One region of the Clostridium sp. BJN0013 genome, then DNA from elsewhere that is predicted to be linked to it. Evidence: a T-box and tRNA genes for the amino acid it is inferred to sense, from the RefSeq annotation. Region 1 holds a T-box; the other regions hold tRNA genes.
What was found. The T-box of region 1 lies ahead of AB3K27_RS03830 (valine--tRNA ligase). A T-box ahead of a tRNA ligase gene usually reads a tRNA of that ligase, here a tRNA-Val.
Positions count from the first base shown of each region.

Region 2: it has a tRNA-Val gene. The T-box ahead of AB3K27_RS03830 (valine--tRNA ligase) is inferred to sense a tRNA for this amino acid. The anticodon was not compared.
Region 3: it has a tRNA-Val gene. The T-box ahead of AB3K27_RS03830 (valine--tRNA ligase) is inferred to sense a tRNA for this amino acid. The anticodon was not compared.

Region 1 is NZ_CP162495.1:702,765-709,143, reverse strand. It holds gene AB3K27_RS03830 (valine--tRNA ligase) at 1-2,635, opposite strand, end outside; T-box leader at 2,877-3,091, opposite strand; gene AB3K27_RS03825 (hypothetical protein) at 3,182-3,361, opposite strand; gene AB3K27_RS03820 (ABC transporter substrate-binding protein) at 3,538-4,320, opposite strand; gene AB3K27_RS03815 (MATE family efflux transporter) at 4,763-6,145, opposite strand; gene AB3K27_RS03810 (MarR family winged helix-turn-helix transcriptional regulator) at 6,149-6,379, opposite strand, start outside.
Region 2 is NZ_CP162495.1:325,595-331,973, reverse strand. It holds gene AB3K27_RS01835 (ABC transporter substrate-binding protein) at 1-810, shown strand, start outside; gene metK (methionine adenosyltransferase) at 995-2,170, opposite strand; SAM riboswitch class I at 2,238-2,341, opposite strand; tRNA gene AB3K27_RS01825 (tRNA-Tyr) at 2,418-2,502, opposite strand; tRNA gene AB3K27_RS01820 (tRNA-Thr) at 2,508-2,583, opposite strand; tRNA gene AB3K27_RS01815 (tRNA-Val) at 2,605-2,680, opposite strand; tRNA gene AB3K27_RS01810 (tRNA-Tyr) at 2,689-2,773, opposite strand; tRNA gene AB3K27_RS01805 (tRNA-Thr) at 2,779-2,854, opposite strand; gene yyaC (spore protease YyaC) at 3,267-3,806, shown strand; gene AB3K27_RS01795 (rod shape-determining protein) at 3,908-4,939, opposite strand; gene spoIIID (sporulation transcriptional regulator SpoIIID) at 5,037-5,291, opposite strand; gene AB3K27_RS01785 (peptidoglycan DD-metalloendopeptidase family protein) at 5,472-6,185, opposite strand; gene spoIID (stage II sporulation protein D) at 6,332-6,379, opposite strand, start outside.
Region 3 is NZ_CP162495.1:4,036,184-4,042,562, forward strand. It holds gene AB3K27_RS20900 (DnaD domain protein) at 1-915, shown strand, start outside; gene AB3K27_RS20905 (ATP-binding protein) at 908-1,894, shown strand; tRNA gene AB3K27_RS20910 (tRNA-Thr) at 1,932-2,007, opposite strand; tRNA gene AB3K27_RS20915 (tRNA-Asp) at 2,012-2,088, opposite strand; tRNA gene AB3K27_RS20920 (tRNA-Val) at 2,095-2,170, opposite strand; tRNA gene AB3K27_RS20925 (tRNA-Glu) at 2,179-2,253, opposite strand; tRNA gene AB3K27_RS20930 (tRNA-Asp) at 2,361-2,437, opposite strand; tRNA gene AB3K27_RS20935 (tRNA-Val) at 2,444-2,519, opposite strand; tRNA gene AB3K27_RS20940 (tRNA-Glu) at 2,529-2,603, opposite strand; gene AB3K27_RS20945 (CoA-binding protein) at 2,810-3,181, opposite strand; gene AB3K27_RS20950 (NAD(P)/FAD-dependent oxidoreductase) at 3,473-4,702, shown strand; gene AB3K27_RS20955 (acyl-[acyl-carrier-protein] thioesterase) at 4,716-5,465, opposite strand; gene AB3K27_RS20960 (adenylosuccinate synthase) at 5,632-6,379, opposite strand, start outside.

The sequences.
Region 1 (6,379 bases):
CTAATCTTTCCATTACAGTTTTAAGTATTTCTCTATATTTATCCCCTTTTTCTCTTTCTCCATCCACGACGGATTTTGGTGCCTTTGAGACAAATTTTTCATTTGAAAGCTTATTATCCACTCTTTTTATTTCCTTTTCCAACTTTTCTTTTTCCTTATTAAGTCTTGCAATTTCTTTATCCCTATCCACTAGATCTAAAAGTGGAATAAATAATTCAGCTCCCCTGGTCACTGCAGATACTACATTTTCAGGAGCTTCATTCTTATCCTCTAAAAATTCAATTTCACTGGCAGAGGCTAATTTTTTAAAGTATTCTTCTCCATTTTTAAAGGTATCCAGTGCATTTTTTTCTGTTATATATACTAATAACTTTGCCTTCTTGGAAAGGGGAACATTCATTTCTGTTCTCACATTTCTAATTGCTTTAATGGACTCTATAATATATTCCATATCCTTTTCTACTTTTAAATCTTTAAGCTCTTCATTGTACTCTGGCCATGGCGAAATAGTTATGGATTCGCAATCCGTATAAAGATGAGAATATATTTCCTCCGTTATAAAAGGCATTATAGGATGAAGCAACTGTAATGAAACAATAAGTACCTTATTCAATACATTGTATGCAACACCCCTCTCTTTTTCATCTCCACCGTACATAACCGGTTTAACAAGTTCTATATACCAGTCACAGAATTCACCCCAGATAAAATCATATATTTTTTGCGCGGCTATTCCAAGTTCAAACTTCTCTATGTTATCCGTTACTTCCTTTACCAGGGTATTTAATCTGGAAAGTATCCATTTATCTGCATCACTATACTCCCTGCATGCTTTGTACTTATCCATTATATTTTCATCTAAATTCATAAGTACAAATCTTGAAGCATTCCATATTTTATTGGCAAAATTTCTAGCAGACTCTACCCTTTCTGGATAATATCTTATATCATTTCCTGGTGCATTTCCTGTAATAAGTGCAAATCTAAGTGCATCTGCCCCATACTCATCTATTACTTCTATTGGATCTACACCATTTCCAAGGGATTTAGACATTTTTCTTCCTTCTGAATCTCTTACAATTCCATGTATCAATACATTTTCAAAAGGAATATCATCCATACAATACAATCCAGAAAATATCATACGCGCTACCCAGAAAAATATTATATCGTATCCTGTAACTAAAGTATTATTAGGATAAAAACACTTTAAATCCTCTGTATTTTCAGGCCATCCCAATGTGGAAAAAGGCCACAATGCAGAACTAAACCAGGTATCCAATACATCCTTATCCTGTTCTATATTACTGGAATTACATTTGGTACATTTTGAAGGATCAGTATCACTTACTATAACTTCTCCACAGTCTTTGCAGTACCAGACTGGAATTCTATGCCCCCACCAAAGCTGCCTGGATATACACCAATCCTGAATATTTTCCATCCAGTTAAAATAAGTCTTTTCAAATCTTTCAGGTATAAATTTAACTTTCTTATTTTTTACTACATCAATAGCTGGTTTTGCAAGAGACTCCATCTTTACAAACCACTGCTTCGAGAGCATAGGTTCAATGGTGGTCTCACATCTGTCATGACATCCTACATTATGTACATGCTCCTTTACTTTTACCAAAAATCCCTGCTCTTCTAAATCCTCTACCAATAATTTTCTAGCTTCATATCTATCAAGCCCATCATATTTGGTTCCAGGAAGTTTTACAGTTCCATTTTCATTTAATACTATAATTTCAGGCAGATTATGTCTTTTACCTACATAATAGTCATTAGGATCGTGTGCTGGAGTTATTTTTACTGCCCCTGTACCAAATTCCATATCTACATAATCATCAGAAACTATTGGTATCTCTCTATTTAAAATTGGGAGCAGGGCAGTTTTTCCTACTAAATGTTTATATCTCTCATCTTTAGGGTTTACCGCAATAGCTGTATCCCCAAACATGGTCTCTGGCCTTGTAGTTGCTATTTCCAAATACTCGTTACTGCCAACTACTTTATATCTTATATGCCAAAAATGACCCTGCTGTTCACTGTACTCAATTTCCGCATCGGATATGGCAGTATGACATTTAGGACACCAGTTTATTATTCTATTTCCCTGATATATAAGTCCTTCTTCATATAATTTTACAAAGAACTTTCTAACAGCTTTATTCAACCCCTCATCCATAGTAAATCTTTCTCTTGTGAAATCCACAGAACAACCTAATTTTTTCATCTGCTCCCTTATTCTGGCTCTATATTCATCAGTCCATTCCCAGGTTTTTTCAAGAAAAACCTCTCTTCCTATTTCCTTTTTTACAATTCCATCTTTTAAAAGTTCTTTTTCTACTTTCACTTCCGTGGCTATACTGGCATGGTCCTCTCCTGGAACCCATAATGTATTATACCCCTGCATTCTTTTAGTTCTTATTATTATATCTTGGATGGTATCATCCAGCGCATGACCTAAATGTAATTTTCCCGTAATATTTGGAGGTGGGATCACTATTGTATAGGACTTTTTGCCGTGTTCTGCTTCAGGTGTAAAATATCCTTTTTCCTGCCAAATATTATAAAGTCTTTCTTCAAATGCTTTGGGATCATAGGTAGTTGCCATTTCTTTTTTTTCTGACATTAAATTTCCTCCTTTTGTAATCAAGTGATTCTTAAGTTCATGTGGAGTTTGCTCATAAATAATGCTTTTCTCCATCTGAAACTTATTAACAGTATTCTTAGTGTCTTTAGCACTTAGAATACGTTATCCTTTAGGAGAAGAACTTATCCAGGCGCGTAGCAGTGCTTATCCCCCGCTTTGAAGAAATTTAGGGGTATTAGCAAAGGTAGGATATTATTTTACGATAAAAAGCCCCCATCCTATAAAGGACGGAGGTCCGCGTTACCACCTTTTTTCCCGTAAAAACTACAGGCCCTTAAAAAATAACGATTAAGAAACCGTCTTTACCTACTGAATATTTCAGCAAAGAGACTCTAAAGCTACCTTGGAGATAATTCATATAGAAAACCTCTCAACTAATAAGTTCTCCTCTCTTTATACTCTATTATCTCTACTCCTCTTTTTCACAGTCATTAAATTTGATTTAATTTTATATATTTTTATTATAACCTTAATTTTTAGGCTGTCAAGAAATTTTATAAATGAAAACCCAATATACCTGTATTACTAGTCATTTCTTTTATTTTTCAATTCACTTAAAATATTATCTATCTTTCTATCCATATCTTTATTTCTATTAATAAAATTTTTAAAGCCTTTTATTAATTTATATACGCCTATTATAATTGCAAACAGCACTAAAAAATTGACAATTGTAAGAATAACTGTTATATAATCAATTTCCATAAAAATCATCCTTTCCCTGACTAAATGGTCTTAATATATTTAATATATTTCTGTGAAAAAATAAAAAAAACCTCCATAAAGTAAACAATTTATCACTTTAATTGTTTACTCTACAGAGAGTATATTACTTATTAGAATACTTTTCAATCTTAAAACTTATACCTTAATTTACTGCTTTATTTAATAGCTTCTTTTGCAAAAGAATTATTAACTATCTTATCAAAAGGTGGTCTTTCGGGTATTAAATCAGATTTATAGGACTGTATTATGTCCATAAGTCTATTTAAATTTTCTTCTTCTATAACAGGAGTATCTGCATAGGCATCTATATCTCTATAATTTTTTACTACAGATTTTAATATATCTTCATCAGTTCCAGGAAAAAATGATTTTATAGATTGAGCTACTTCCTCATCACTGTGCTCTTTAACCCACATTTGCCCTTGATAAATTGCCTTAGTAAATCTTTGTATGATTTCAGGATTTTTTGATATATAGGATTTTGTAGCAAAATAACATGTATATGGAATGGCACCTGCAGATTTACCTATGGAAGCTGCTATATAACCATTTTTATCTTTCTGGAGCATACTAGCCGTTGGTTCAAAAAGGGCTACATAGTCTCCTGTATTTGCTTTAAATGCACCAGCTGTAGCAGTATAAGCTAGATTTGTTATTATATTTACATCTTTTCCAGGTTGTACACCATGATTTTTAAGTACATACTCTAATGTCATCTCTGGAACTCCCCCAGGTCTTCCTCCAATTATGGTTTTTCCTTTTACAGATTCCCATTTAAAATCTTTTTCTTCATTTCTTCCAACCAAAAAAGAACCATCCGTGGAAGTTAACTGTGCAAAAATTACAGGAAAATCTTCTCGTTTTTGATTATATATATATATGGTCTGTTCAGGACCGCAAAATCCTATATCGCAACTGCCACTAAGTACCTGCTGCATGGTTTTATCTGCTACCTATACAAAAACACAAACCATAGATAGACCATAATTATGACTGTCTTTCAAATTTAAATCCAATATAAAATCATACATCTTTTTTAGAAAAATATCTTTATTATACTCTATAGAAAGTTCAAGCTCTAGTTTTTCTGCTTCAAATTGAATTTACTGTAAATAAAGTAAGCTCATTTAAGATCCCCCTCTAACTACATCTCTTTTGCAGAACATTCATTCTAATTCATTGCTATAGTAATGCCATAAAATTGCTAATATATCCACAGTATCCTACTTATACTTTTCCAAATGATCACTTTAGGTACCATTTTAAGGTCTCTGAAATAGTTGGTCTATAATTAATTTTCACTTCTAAAACTATTATCAAAGGCAAAATATCTATTATCATTATCAACTAAGGAAAAATTGCTACACACAAGGATATTATTTATTGAGAATTGACTCTTTTCAAGTTAACATTTTGAGACATATCATTTTCATTTATGTATTTCACTTCCAAGAATATAACGATTGCGGTTATGAGCGCTGATAGAATATCTGCAATAGGTGGAGTTCTCCATACACCTTCAGTACCCCAAAAACGTGGTAATATCAGCAATAGAGGAATCAATAACAGCAACTGTCTGGATAGTCCCAGGATCGTGGATTGAATTGGCTTTCCAATTGCCTGAAAATATTGAGAGCAAACAATTTGAAAACCTGCTACAGGAAACATAAAAAAATAGACTGACATTGCATGAGCAGTTAGTCTGGTTAACTCTATATTATTATTGTTAAATATGTCAGCAATTTGAGTGGACCATAAATGTACCACTGCAGTGCTGACTACTGCAATAATTGTACCCACAATTACTGCCTTTTTCAAAGTCTCTTTTACTCTATTAAATTGCTGAGCACCATAATTAAAGCCGATGATAGGCTGGGCACCTTGACTAATACCAAGAATAGGCATAAACATTAAAGTGGCTATGCTTCCAATAATGCCCATAGCTGATAATGCCATATCCCCACTATAAGTCATTAGTGATTTATTCAGAATGACATTTTGTAAACTGTTGGCTAATTGCATAGAAAAAGATGCAAATCCAATACACATAATACTAAAGACTAAACTCCTCTTCAATTTGAGATTTTTTAACCGTATTTTGAGAAGACTAGATCCCCAGAGAAAATAACTTAAGACCCAAATTGCTGAAAATGTTTGACCACAGACGGTTGCCAGTGCAGATCCTTTAATTCCAAGGCCTAATTTTATGACGAAAATATAATTCAAGACTATATTAATTACCGTTCCAATTACCTGGGTATACATAGACATTCTAGGATTACCTTCAGCTCTGATAAAATTGACCATTCCCATACTTAGAGAGCCAAATGCTGATGCCAGCATTATAATATGTGTAAATTCTTTAGCATAAGGTAGAACCTCAGCACTGGCCCCAAAAAAAGTTAAAATAGGATTGCTAAAAAGGAAATAAATAATGCTGATACATATTGGCAGTAAGATCAACAATAATGTAGCATTGCCGATGATTTTTTCAGCTTCTTCCGACTTTTTCTCTCCCAAGCGAATAGAGATCAGTGATGTAGCACCAACACCAATTAGCACAGATACTGCCATAAGAATAAGCATGATTGGAAGGGCTACGGTTGTGGCCGCAATTGCAACTGAACCAACCCCATGCCCTACAAATATTCGGTCAATAATGTTATACAGAGAATTTATCAGCATAGCAATCACGGCCGGCCAGGAAAACTTCCATAACAGACTATTAATTTTACCATCTCTAAGTTCATTTGTATTATTCACTTTTTAATTCACCTTCTTAATTTTTTGCATGAATTCGACAGCATATCTGAGGCTACTAATAAATTTTAACAACTCATTAGGATCTGCATTACTTAGGATTTCATTCATACGCTGAGTAGAGTTTCTCATCATAGCTTCCATTTCTACTTTCCCAGCATTTGTAAGCGATATCAAGGTTTTTCGACGGTCATTAAGATCCTTACAGCGAGTAACCAGACCGAACTCCTCTAATTG
Region 2 (6,379 bases), 380 kb from region 1:
GTTTATCCTAGGATAACAGAAATTCCCGCTGCCTACACAGGTTCAGGCCCTGGAACTTTAAACATGGAGACTTTACTTAAAGCAAACTCACAAGTAGTTTTTGGTACATTTACTCAAACTGAACAAGAAAGACTACAAAAAGCTAATATAGCTTTTCTAGGACTAAAATTAGAAACTCCTGAAGATATAAAAAATACTATTACTATGGTTGGAAAAGTACTTGGAGAAAGCGGTGAAGAGAAAGCTAAAAAATTTAATGAATACTATGATAATAATATAAAATATGTTAGTGACAAAACTAAGTCTAGTGAAAAAGTTAAAGTATTTGTTGCCAGTGGTACCCCAAAAGGGTCACTTACCACAATTGGTTCCAATGACATAAATACTTCCTACATAGAGGCTGCTGGAGGTATAAATATAGCTTCAGAAAATATTTCTAAAGAATCTAGCACTAGCAATGAAGGTACCAGTGTTGATTTTGAGTTTCTATACAAAAATCAGCCAGATGTGATTATAGCCACAAGTAAAAACACTTACGATTATATCATGGACACAAGCAGTTCAAATCAGTGGCAATCTCTAACAGCTGTAAAAAATAAACAAGTTTATCTTAATCCTAAAGGAGTATATTTATGGTCTGTAAGAAGTGCAGAAGGTGCATTACAACCTTTATGGCTAGCCAAAAATCTCCATCCCGACTTATTTAATGATTTAGATATTAAGCAAAAGGTAAAAGAATTTTATAAAAATTACTACTATTATGATCTATCAGCTAATGACATAGAGGACATATTAAATCCCAAAAAATAAATATGTATTAAGTATTTTATATAATACAAAGAATCAGCTTCCTTTGATGGTAATGCTGTCATTGCCATGTGGGTTCTATTGAGGACGTATTATGTAAAATATACTAACATACTTAACTGAGTATCTATTAAAAACAATTAAAATAAAAGAACTCCGCATAATACAATACAGAGTTCTTTTATTATTAAAAATAACCTTTTATATCATTAACTTTATTTAACCTTTCCCAAGGTAAATCTATATCAGTTCTTCCAAAATGTCCATAAGCTGCAACTTGCCTATATATAGGTCTTCTTAAGTCTAGGTCTCTTATTATAGCTGCTGGCTTTAAATCAAATACTCTATTTACTATATCAATTATCCTCTCTTCTGATATCTTTTGTGTGCCAAAAGTATCTACACTTATTGATACAGGTTCTGCTACACCTATGGCATAAGCAATTTGTATTTCTAGCTTGTCAGCAACTCCAGCAGCGACTAAATTCTTAGCCACCCACCTAGCAGCATAAGCAGCAGATCTATCGACTTTAGTAGGATCTTTTCCTGAAAATGCCCCGCCGCCATGTCTTCCGTAACCGCCGTATGTATCAACTATTATCTTTCTTCCCGTAAGTCCAGAATCTCCCTGAGGACCTCCAACTACGAACCTCCCTGTTGGATTTATAAAATATTTAGTATTAGAATCTAAAAATTCTGGTGATACAATAGGTTTTATAACATTATCTATTATATCTTTTTCAATTTGCTCCCTGGTCACAAATTCATCATGCTGTGTAGATACTACTATTGTATCAACTCTAATTGGTTTATTATCCGCATATTCTATAGTAACCTGTGTTTTTCCATCCGGTCTTAAATAATTCAATATACTTTCTTTTCTGACTTGTGACAACCTCTTTGAAAGTTTATGGGCTAAGTTTATAGGCATAGGCATATATTCTGGAGTTTCGTTTGTTGCAAATCCAAACATCATACCTTGATCTCCAGCTCCTATAGCATCTACTTTTTCCATTTTACCTACTTTGGCTTCTAAGGATTTATCAACTCCCATAGCTATATCTAATGATTGTTCGTCAATTGAACTCAACACAGCGCAAGTATCACAATCAAATCCATATTTAGCTCTAGTGTACCCTATTTCCCTTATAGTTTTCCTAACTACTTTAGGAATATCAATGTAACAATTGGTAGATATTTCTCCCATAACTAAAACCATACCTGTAGTAGTTGCAGTTTCACATGCCACTCTCCCCTGGGGATCCCGTTCTAAAATAGCATCTAAAATAGCATCTGAAATTTGATCGCACATTTTATCAGGATGTCCTTCTGTAACTGATTCAGATGTAAAAAGTCTTCTCATTCTTAATACCTCCCTATATAAAATAAAAAACCACTTCAGTAAGAAGAGGTTAAATAAATTAACTACTCTCTTATCTTGCAGACTTTTAACTGCCGGAATTGGCACCTTGGTGACCACACACTGGTTGCCGGGCTTCACAGGGCCTTTTCCCTCCACCTCTCTTGATAAGAGCTTTTATATAATGAATTTTCTTGGTTATGAAAATAACAAATTAAGTAAAATAAAAAACACCTAAAAGTGCCTTTTATGGTGGAGGAAGATGGATTCGAACCATCGAAGTCACTGACAACAGATTTACAGTCTGCCCCCTTTAGCCACTCGGGAATTCCTCCGCATTTGGTGCTGGCAGTAGGCTTCGAACCCACGACCTACTGATTACAAGTCAGTTGCTCTACCTGCTGAGCTATGCCAGCTTATTTTATTATTAAATGATGTGGTGGGCACAACAGGGATCGAACCTGTGACCCCCTGCTTGTAAGGCAGATGCTCTCCCAGCTGAGCTATGCGCCCAATTTTTATGGTGGAGGAAGATGGATTCGAACCATCGAAGTCACTGACAACAGATTTACAGTCTGCCCCCTTTGGCCACTCGGGAATTCCTCCGAATCTGGTGCTGGCAGTAGGCTTCGAACCCACGACCTACTGATTACAAGTCAGTTGCTCTACCTGCTGAGCTATGCCAGCTCATTCCCAGACTATGTATCTTTATAGAATATAAACACACATACCTAACGTAGATTAGTATACATTCTCATTCATTTATTTTCAAACCTACTATACCCGTATAATATAATATTAAAGGTTTATTACTCCATATTTCTTTAGATCCCTTTAAAAATCATATGTATATGGTTGAAATTTAATATTTTACCCGTTCTCATCATATACATTATATATAATGTTCTCTATCAAGTAATTCTTAGGTTTAGGTAGAGTTTACTCATAAGGAACGCTTTCCTCCATCTGAACCCTAGAAGAACTTATCCAAGGGCATAGTGTACTCATCCCCTCACTTTGAAGAAGATGGGAGTGTTAGCTAATTGCTTGCCTTCGGATAAAAACATTTATAAGGTTATACATAAAGGAAGGTGAATATATGAATAGAGTAAAAGTCAATTATAAAAATCCTGTGTCCTACCATGAACTTGCCTACTTTCTAAAGAATTACATTAATAAAGATACTATTATTGTATGTATTGGTACAGATAGATATATAGGAGACTGTTTAGGTCCTTTAGTAGGTAGTCTACTAAAATGCAAACACTTTCCTTTACCTACTTACGGTACAATTTCAGATCCTATACATGCTTTAAATATAGAAGATAAATTAAAACAAATAAAGTTAATTCATCCCTATAGTACTATTATAGGGATAGATGCTTGTTTAGGGAATCCAGAAACCATAGGAGAAATTCAAGCAAGGGATTTCCCTGTTCATCCTGGTAAAGGCGTAGGAAAGTCTCTTCCAAATGTAGGAGATTATTCAATAATAGGCATAGTTGATTCAAATGAAAATGAAAATCTCTTTAGTAACTCTAGTAATATTCGTCTGAATTTAATTTTAAATATGGCTGAAGTAATACTTTATTCATTAATTCATTCATATTATTTATATTATAACAATATATTATCTTAAGCCTATACAACAAAAAAACTAACTTAAATAAGTTTAATTTACAGTACAATAAGTTAGAGTTTGCTCTTTTAATATCTTAAAAATATATTTATTCCATATAGTTAATCTATTAATGTTATATCATCACCAGTAAAGAAAACTTCCATTTTATCTAAATATTCAAGAACTTTGCCTGTACCTAAAGCCACACAGGATATAGGATCTTCAACCACATAAACAGGTACTTTTGTAATTTCTCTTATTAAATCACTTAGTCCATTTAATAATGATCCTCCACCAGTCATAAAAATACCTTTTTCAGCTATATCCGCTGCTAATTCTGGTGGAGTTTTCTCTAATACTGCATGAGTTGTATCCGCTATAGAATTTACAATTTCCTTTAATGCTATTCTCATTTCTTCTGAGGACACTGTTATATTTTTAGGAAGTCCTGTAACCAAATCTCTTCCCCTTATTTCCATAGTCACTTCTTCTTCTCTGTCAAAGGCAGAACCTATATTTATTTTTAAATCCTCTGAAGTTCTTTCTCCAATCATTAATTTATGTTCTTTTCTGATATATTTCATTATAGCTTCGTCAAACTTATCTCCTGCTATTTTTATAGAGGATCTTACAACTATTCCTCCTAAAGAAATCACTGCCACATCCGTAGTTCCTCCCCCTATATCTATTACCATATTACCACTAGCTTTAGTTATGTCAATTCCTGCACCAATGGCTGCAGCTAATGGTTCTTCAATCAAAAACACCTTTTTTGCACCTGCATTTTTAGCTGCATCAATTACAGCTCTCTTTTCAACTTCAGTAGATTCACAAGGAACACATACTACTATTCTAGGTGCTGACATTCTTTTTTTCCCACAAGCCTTACCTATAAAATACTTTAACATCTTTTCTGTTACATCATAATCAGATATAACTCCATCCCTTAGTGGACGAATAGCAACAATATTTCCTGGTGTTCTCCCTATCATTTGCCATGCTTCTTCTCCCACGGCAAGCACTTTATCTCTAGTCTTATCTATAGCAACAACTGAAGGTTCTTTTAAAATTACCCCTCTACCTTTAATGTAAACAAGTACCGTAGCCGTGCCTAAATCTATACCCATATCAGTTCCTATATTAAAAAACATTCCTCTTTCACTCCTAATCTTACTAGCTTTTCACAATAAAAATATAAACTTATCATATTTATTATCATATCACATTCTAATTATAATGGGAATGTTTTTACCCCTCAATAGCTTTATATTTCATTTTTGTAGCTTTTCCGCCTCTTATATGCCTTTCTGCCTTGTTATAATCCAATATATTTTTAGCTTCCTGGGCAATTTGCGGATTTATCTTTGGTAATCTTTCTGTCATATCTTTGTGTATAGTACTTTTACTTACTCCAAAAACTTTAGCGGTTTTTCTTATAGTAGCTTTAGAACCTATTATATATTTGGCAACTTCTAAAACTCTTTCTTCAATGTAATCTTTCAAATTTATTCAACTCCTTTATACACTTGACCGCAATAAATAAAAACTTCTAAATATACTCATTACTCTCATAATCTTTCACAGTTGCTCGTCCCCCCTATATTTATAAATATGCTCATTAACATTTTTAAATTCATGGTGTGTTGGCCATTTCCCCATAAAATAGTAAGAAATGGCCTAATATTAATATTTTATATATTTAGCTGGATTTACAAACTCATTGCCTTTTAGAACTGCAAAATGCAAATGATCTCCATATTTCTCATATGCTGCTCTTAATGTACTTTTTCCTACTATTCCTATAGCAGTTCCTTTTTTTAATGTTTGACCGACACTAACTTCAACATTAGGATCCAAGTTAGAATAAATAGTTTTTAATCCATTTTGATGATCTATAATAACTTCTACTCCATCCTGAGTTGCTTTATTCACTTCTTCTACTTTTCCATCCATAGCTGCAAATACAGGTTTCCCCAACTCTGTTTGTATATCATATCCCAAATTAGGTCTATAGGTACCTGTAGAATCCCAATATACTGGATCTTCTGAATATGCTCTTGCAATATTTCCTTCCACTGGTTTTTGAAAAGAAGTACTAACTGAACTAGATACACTTTTTGAAGTTTCTTCGGATTCATTACTATTTGTTTCTTCACTCTTTTTTACTTGGAGAGCATTATCATAACTGGAAGAAGGCTTCTCATCTGTCTGGGCTGTTTCTTTGGTTTGTTTTTGCTCTAAGCTTACACTTTTCTGTAACTCAGCACTCTGATTTTTATTATTTCTAGCAGTTATTACTGCAACTGTTGCTACAACGCAAAGACAAACAAACAGTATTATATAAAAGCCCTCCTTTTTCAAAAAGTTAAATGCTCTACTAAAAATTTTTCTGTCCATATGAACACCTCCTTTTTGTAGTTTGTCCAGACAATAACAAAAAATACATATTTTATAATTTTTTCTTTATATTTTTTATAAAAAATAATAAAGAGACAAAATGAAATTTCATTTTATCTCTTTATTATCTGAGCTTTAGATAAACTTTATTTATTGCGAAATATTTCTAAATTTTGAAGCTCTGTTTTATTGTA
Region 3 (6,379 bases), 770 kb from region 1:
AAAGCCCGTGGAGAATTTGTAAAAGTATATCTTCTTGGATTAAAGTATTGCAAGTCAGGAGAGTTAGGAGTGAACTCTCAAATAATAGCGAATACTCTACATCTTTTGGAAACAGATGTATTAAATGCATGGAATTATTGGAATGAGGAAAATGTAATAAAAATGCTTCCAATTGATGATATGGGAAATTACAATATAGAATTTTTAGACTTATCTGATTGTGATACAGAAACTGAAAAAGAGGTCAATATAAATTTACTGGAAGAACTAAATAATCACTCTGTGAAAGATATGTTAGAAGATATAGAAAAATCCATAGGGAGACCACTATCATCAAAAGAAATGACAATGTACATAAGCTGGCTGAATGATTTAAATTTTTCTCCAGAAATAATACTCTTATTAGTGCAATATTGTACTTTAAAAGGCAAAACTAATATAAGGTACATAGAAAAAACTGCTCTATCCTGGTTTGATGCCAAAATAAAGGATATAGATGACGCCCAAGCTTTTATAAAAAAACATGAGGATAAATGGACTAAAATAAGAAAAATTTTAAATTACCTTGGCATAAAAGATGGAGAAATAATGAAACCCCAAGAAGAATTGCTTTCTAAATGGATAGAAAATTATAACTTTTCTATAGACATTATATATAAAGCTTGTGACATATGCTTTCAAAGAATAAATAAAGCAGACTTTAAATATATTGATGGCATACTTACAAGCTGGTATAAGGATAACATTAAGACTACTAAAGACATAAGAAAAAAAGACATGAAAAAAAATGTATCTACTAATCATAAAAATTTAAAAAATAACTCCAATCAAGGATCTTTTAATAATTTTAAACAAAGAAACTATGACTTTAAAGATTTAGAAAAAAAATTACTAGGATGGGATAGGAATGATTAAAAGCTATCACTCAAATATAACAAAAATTTATGAAAATATAAGACAAAAAAATGAACAAACTTTAAACTTAAGAAAAGAAGAGATCAGAAAAACTGTTCCTGAAGTACTAGATATTGAAAATCAGATAGGAAAACTTTGTATAAAATTATCAATAAATATATTAAATAATGTAAAATACAAAGACAAATATTTAAGGGAGCTTAAAGAAAAAATTAGAAATCTAAGGAGAAAAAAAGCTGAACTTATGTTAGCCAATAATTACCCTGTAAATTATCTAGACATGATTTACAAATGCAGCAAATGTAAAGATACTGGATTCATAGGTACTAAAAAATGTCTATGCTATAAGCAAAAATTAATCAAATTATATTACAACAATTCTGATTTGATGAATATACTAAGTAAAAATAATTTCGATAATTTTAATTTTCGATTATATTCCCCTTTAAAAAATGAAGGAGAACCAACCAGCCCTAGAAAAAATATAGAAAAAATAGCTTCTACATCATGGAAATACATAGAAAATTTTTCTTCTTCTAAAGAAAATTTATTATTTTACGGAAATCCAGGAACTGGAAAAACTTTTTTATCAAATTGCATAGCAAAAGAACTATTGGACAGAGGATTTTTAGTGGTCTATAGAACTTCTGAAGCTTTAATTCAAGATTTAAAAAGCATACGATTTAAAGAAAATAATAAATTAGAAGATCTTATAATAAATTGCGATCTATTAATAATAGACGATTTAGGTTCAGAACAGATAACAGATTTTTCCAAGACAGAATTGTTCAATCTTATAAATAGAAAATTACTAAAACAAAATAAAATGCTTATATCTACTAATTGTGATTTGGAAGAACTTTTAAAGTGTTATTCAGAAAGAATTTCCTCTAGATTATTAGGTGAGTTTAAACTATTTAAATTCTTCGGAGAAGACATAAGAATCCGAAAAAATATAAAAAGCAAAAATTTAAAATAAAACATAAACCCCATGATACAATTTCATGGGGTTAACATGGTGCTGGCAGTAGGCTTCGAACCCACGACCTACTGATTACAAGTCAGTTGCTCTACCAGCTGAGCTATGCCAGCAAAATGGCGACTCAGAAGGGGATCGAACCCTCGACCTCCGGCGTGACAGGCCGGCACTCTAACCATCTGAGCTACTGAGCCTCATGTTGGTGGGCACAACAGGGATCGAACCTGTGACCCCCTGCTTGTAAGGCAGATGCTCTCCCAGCTGAGCTATGCGCCCACATACAATGGTGACCCCTAGGAGAATTGAACTCCTGTTACCACCGTGAAAGGGTGGTGTCTTAACCGCTTGACCAAGGGGCCTAAAACAAATTTAGCTTTTTAACTTAAATCAAGTAACTCTCTCATACTAGAGTAGACTTCTCAATTTAAGTTAAAGGCCTATTATAACAAATAAATGTTACAAGGCATGGCGACTCAGAAGGGGATCGAACCCTCGACCTCCGGCGTGACAGGCCGGCACTCTAACCATCTGAGCTACTGAGCCTTATGTTGGTGGGCACAACAGGGATCGAACCTGTGACCCCCTGCTTGTAAGGCAGGTGCTCTCCCAGCTGAGCTATGCGCCCATATAATAATGGTGACCCCTAGGAGAATCGAACTCCTGTTACCACCGTGAAAGGGTGGTGTCTTAACCGCTTGACCAAGGGGCCTCTACTTATGCATCAAACCTATCCAGCGGTCCGACATAGTCTATAATACAAAATATTTTCCAAAGTGTCAACACTTTTTTTTATATTCTTAAATATCTTTTTCTATATTTCTACCAAGGACCTTATATATCAACACTTTACGCTAATTTGAAAATTATATAAGTTTTTATTTACGCCGAATTAAAATCAAGATTTTAGCTTGTACTCTATCTTCGGGAAAGTTCAACAAGTGCACATCCCTCTACAAAATTTATTCTATTATTATTACAAAAACTCAATATTTCATCACTTTCTGCGCCAGGTTGTATTAATATTTTATCTATTCCCAATTTACTGGCTTCCTTAACCACATGTATTCCTATTGCAGGATTTATACATAAATCTAGTACATTTATACTAAAAGGCACCTCTGCCAAAGATTTATAAGCACCTCCTTCAAAACTTTTAGGGTTTACCCCTGCTACATTAAATTCATTATCTTTTAGCGAATTCAATATCTTAAAAGCATATTTTTTATTATTAGCCACATTACCAGCTACCACCCAATTTTTATAATTCAAAAATTCAGAAGCTACCATAAGTGTCTCTCCTTTTACTTCTAATTTAATTATATTATACACAAATTTAAAATAAATATATGATTTTTAATATAAACTATATAAAAAAAAATATAAGTAAGCTAAAATATATTTGTTGTAATACATTTATCCAAACGCAGATTAGCTAATACTCCCTTCTTCAAAGGGAGATAAACACTGCTACGCGCCTGGATAAGTTCTTTTAAGGTTCAGATGGAGATAAACATTTTTCATAAGCAAACTCCACCTGAACTTAAGAATCACTTGATTTTAACTTAGGGAGGTATATTTTTGTTTCATGAAATAATGATAATTGGTGCTGGTGCTTCCGGTATAATGGCTTCAATTACTGCAAAAGACAATGGAAAAGATGTAGGAATTCTAGAATCACAAAAAAGAATTGGGCAAAAATTATTATCAACTGGAAATGGTAGATGTAATATAACTAATAGAAATATAAATTATTCTAGGTATCACAGTAAAAATCCTGATTTTTTTAAGGATACTTTAGATAATTTTACTCTAAATGATACAATTAAATTTTTTAATTCTCTAGGATTACCCCTTACAACTTTAGAAAACGGTAAGATGTATCCACTTTCACTTCAAGCGTCCTCTGTACTAGACATACTAAAGATGGCTCTTGAAGATAGAGATATTCCTATTTATTTAAATTCTGAAGTTAAAGATGTTATTCCTACTAAAAAATATTTTAAAATATTTTGTCAGGATGAAATATATGAATGCAAAAAAATTATTTTATGTACTGGAGGTAAATCCGCTCCTAATACTGGATCTAATGGTTCTGGTTTTAATATATGTAAAAAATTAGGTCATAACATAATTCACCCTATTCCTGCTCTGGTACAGTTAAAGCTGGACTACAATCGCTTAAAAGCCCTTTCAGGAGTGAAATTTAATGGCAGTGTAAACTTACTGATAGATAATAAAATAAAAGAAAAGGATGAAGGTGAATTACTATTTACTGATTATGGGATATCAGGTCCTCCTATACTGAATATAAGCGGCACGGCCTCTTATAATTTGCTCAATAAAAGGTTAGTTGAACTAGAAATTGATATGCTTCCAAACTTCAATAAAGAGGCATTAATAGAGTTTTTAGAAAATCATTGGGGAATTTTTAATTATAGAAGTATCTACAATTCTTTAATAGGAATAATAAATAAAAAAGTAATACCTATACTTTTAAATGAAGCTACGGTAAAAAATATCCATAAGCCCTGTGATGAATTAACCTGGAGAGAGAAAAATAATATATATAAATTAATTAAATCCTGGAAGTTCAAAGTATATGATACCAATTCCTTTAAAAATTCACAAGTTACTTCTGGTGGTATTGATTTATGCGAAATAAACCCAAAAACCCTAGAGTCTAAAAAGATAAAAAATTTGTATTTTGCTGGAGAAGTATTAGATGTATATGGAGATTGTGGCGGTTTTAATCTACAATGGGCCTGGAGTTCTGGATTTATGACAGGAAAAAGTGCTGCTGAAAAATAATTCACCAGCTCTTTTATTTTTTTTGTAAAACAGCTTCTATAGCAGATAACTTTTTACCTTCTTTATCTACAATTTCATGTAGAGATATGTACCCTTCATCTTGTTTCTTTAATTCAGTGTATATTGTTATATTTTCACCATACAGAGCTTCTTTTTCATAAGTTATGTTTAAATTTTTTATAGAATAGTTAAGTACTATATCTAAAGGAATAGTTTCTATCATCCAATCCACATATTTAACATTATTAACATGCCTATTAGTATCTATGTCACTGTATCTTACTTTAAAACTTTTTTCTATGGAAAATTTTTTCGGTAACTTTATTTTTTTGACATACAATAATTCCTTATTTTTTTCGCTTATACCATACATTTCATACATATCTTCAGTTATTCTAAGTATTTTACGTCTATCAATATCTATTAAAATCCACACAGAGTCTGCACCAGCTATAATATTACCTTCTTTATCCAAAACCTCAAAAGTTCTATAGGCATAGAACTTTTTAAAAGAGCAAGCTTTAGTTCTCACAGTAATTTTTTCACCATAATGGGGGTATCTATCTATATGTATATTCCACTTGTAGAGAACCCAAGCTATACCTTTCTCTTTTAAATACTCAAGACTCCCTCCTATGACCTGAGAATGTTTTGTAGCTATATCTCCAAAATAATTTATAAGACTTGTTACAAGTAATCTTCCCTTAAAATCTATTTCATAATATTGAACCTCATATTCTTTTTCAAAAGTTGATTTTTCCAATATTCTCCCCCCTATAATATCTTCAAAATTAATATTAATTTTAAAGGCACTATTTTTTATTATACCTTATTTTATAACATAATTTTTATTTTTTCTATAGAATAAAAATTTCACCTTTAAATAAATTTTAAAAATTAATAGAATTTATTTAAAGGTGAAATTCAAATTACATATTATTCAAATTTATTGTTTGATCTCTTCCTGGTCCTACAGAAACTATGGATATTTTTGTATTAGTAAACTGCTGTATTTTATCTAAATATTTTTTAGCATTCTCCGGCAATTCATCATATGTCTTAGCATTTTCAATATCTTTATCCCAGCCATCAAATTCTTCATATACAGGCTCACATTTGGCTAAATCCTGCAAACTAGCAGGTACATAATCTATAATTTTTCCATTAAATTTATATCCTGTACATACCTTTACCTTTTCAAGTCCCCCTAGAGTATCTATTTTAGTAATAGCAAAATTAGTAAGTCCTGAGACTCTACTACTGGTTTTAAGTATTACAAGATCCAGCCATCCGCATCTTCTAGCTCTTCCTGTAGTAACTCCATATTCACGTCCACTTTTTCTGATCCAATCTCCTGTATCATCAAAAAGTTCTGTTGGGAAAGGTCCTTTTCCTACTCTTGTGGTATAGGCTTTTGCAACACCTATGGCACCTGTTATAAGTGTAGGTCCTATTCCTGCACCTATACATACTCCCCCTGCAATGGTACTTGAGGAAGTAACATAGGGATAAGTTCCATAATCTATATCCAGCAAAGTACCCTGAGCCCCTTCAAATAATACCTTTTTATTATTTCTAATGTTATTATACACCTCTACAGATGTATCCTTAACATAAGATACCAGTTTTTTTCTATATCCCATATACTGATCACAGATTGAATCAAAATCTAAAGTT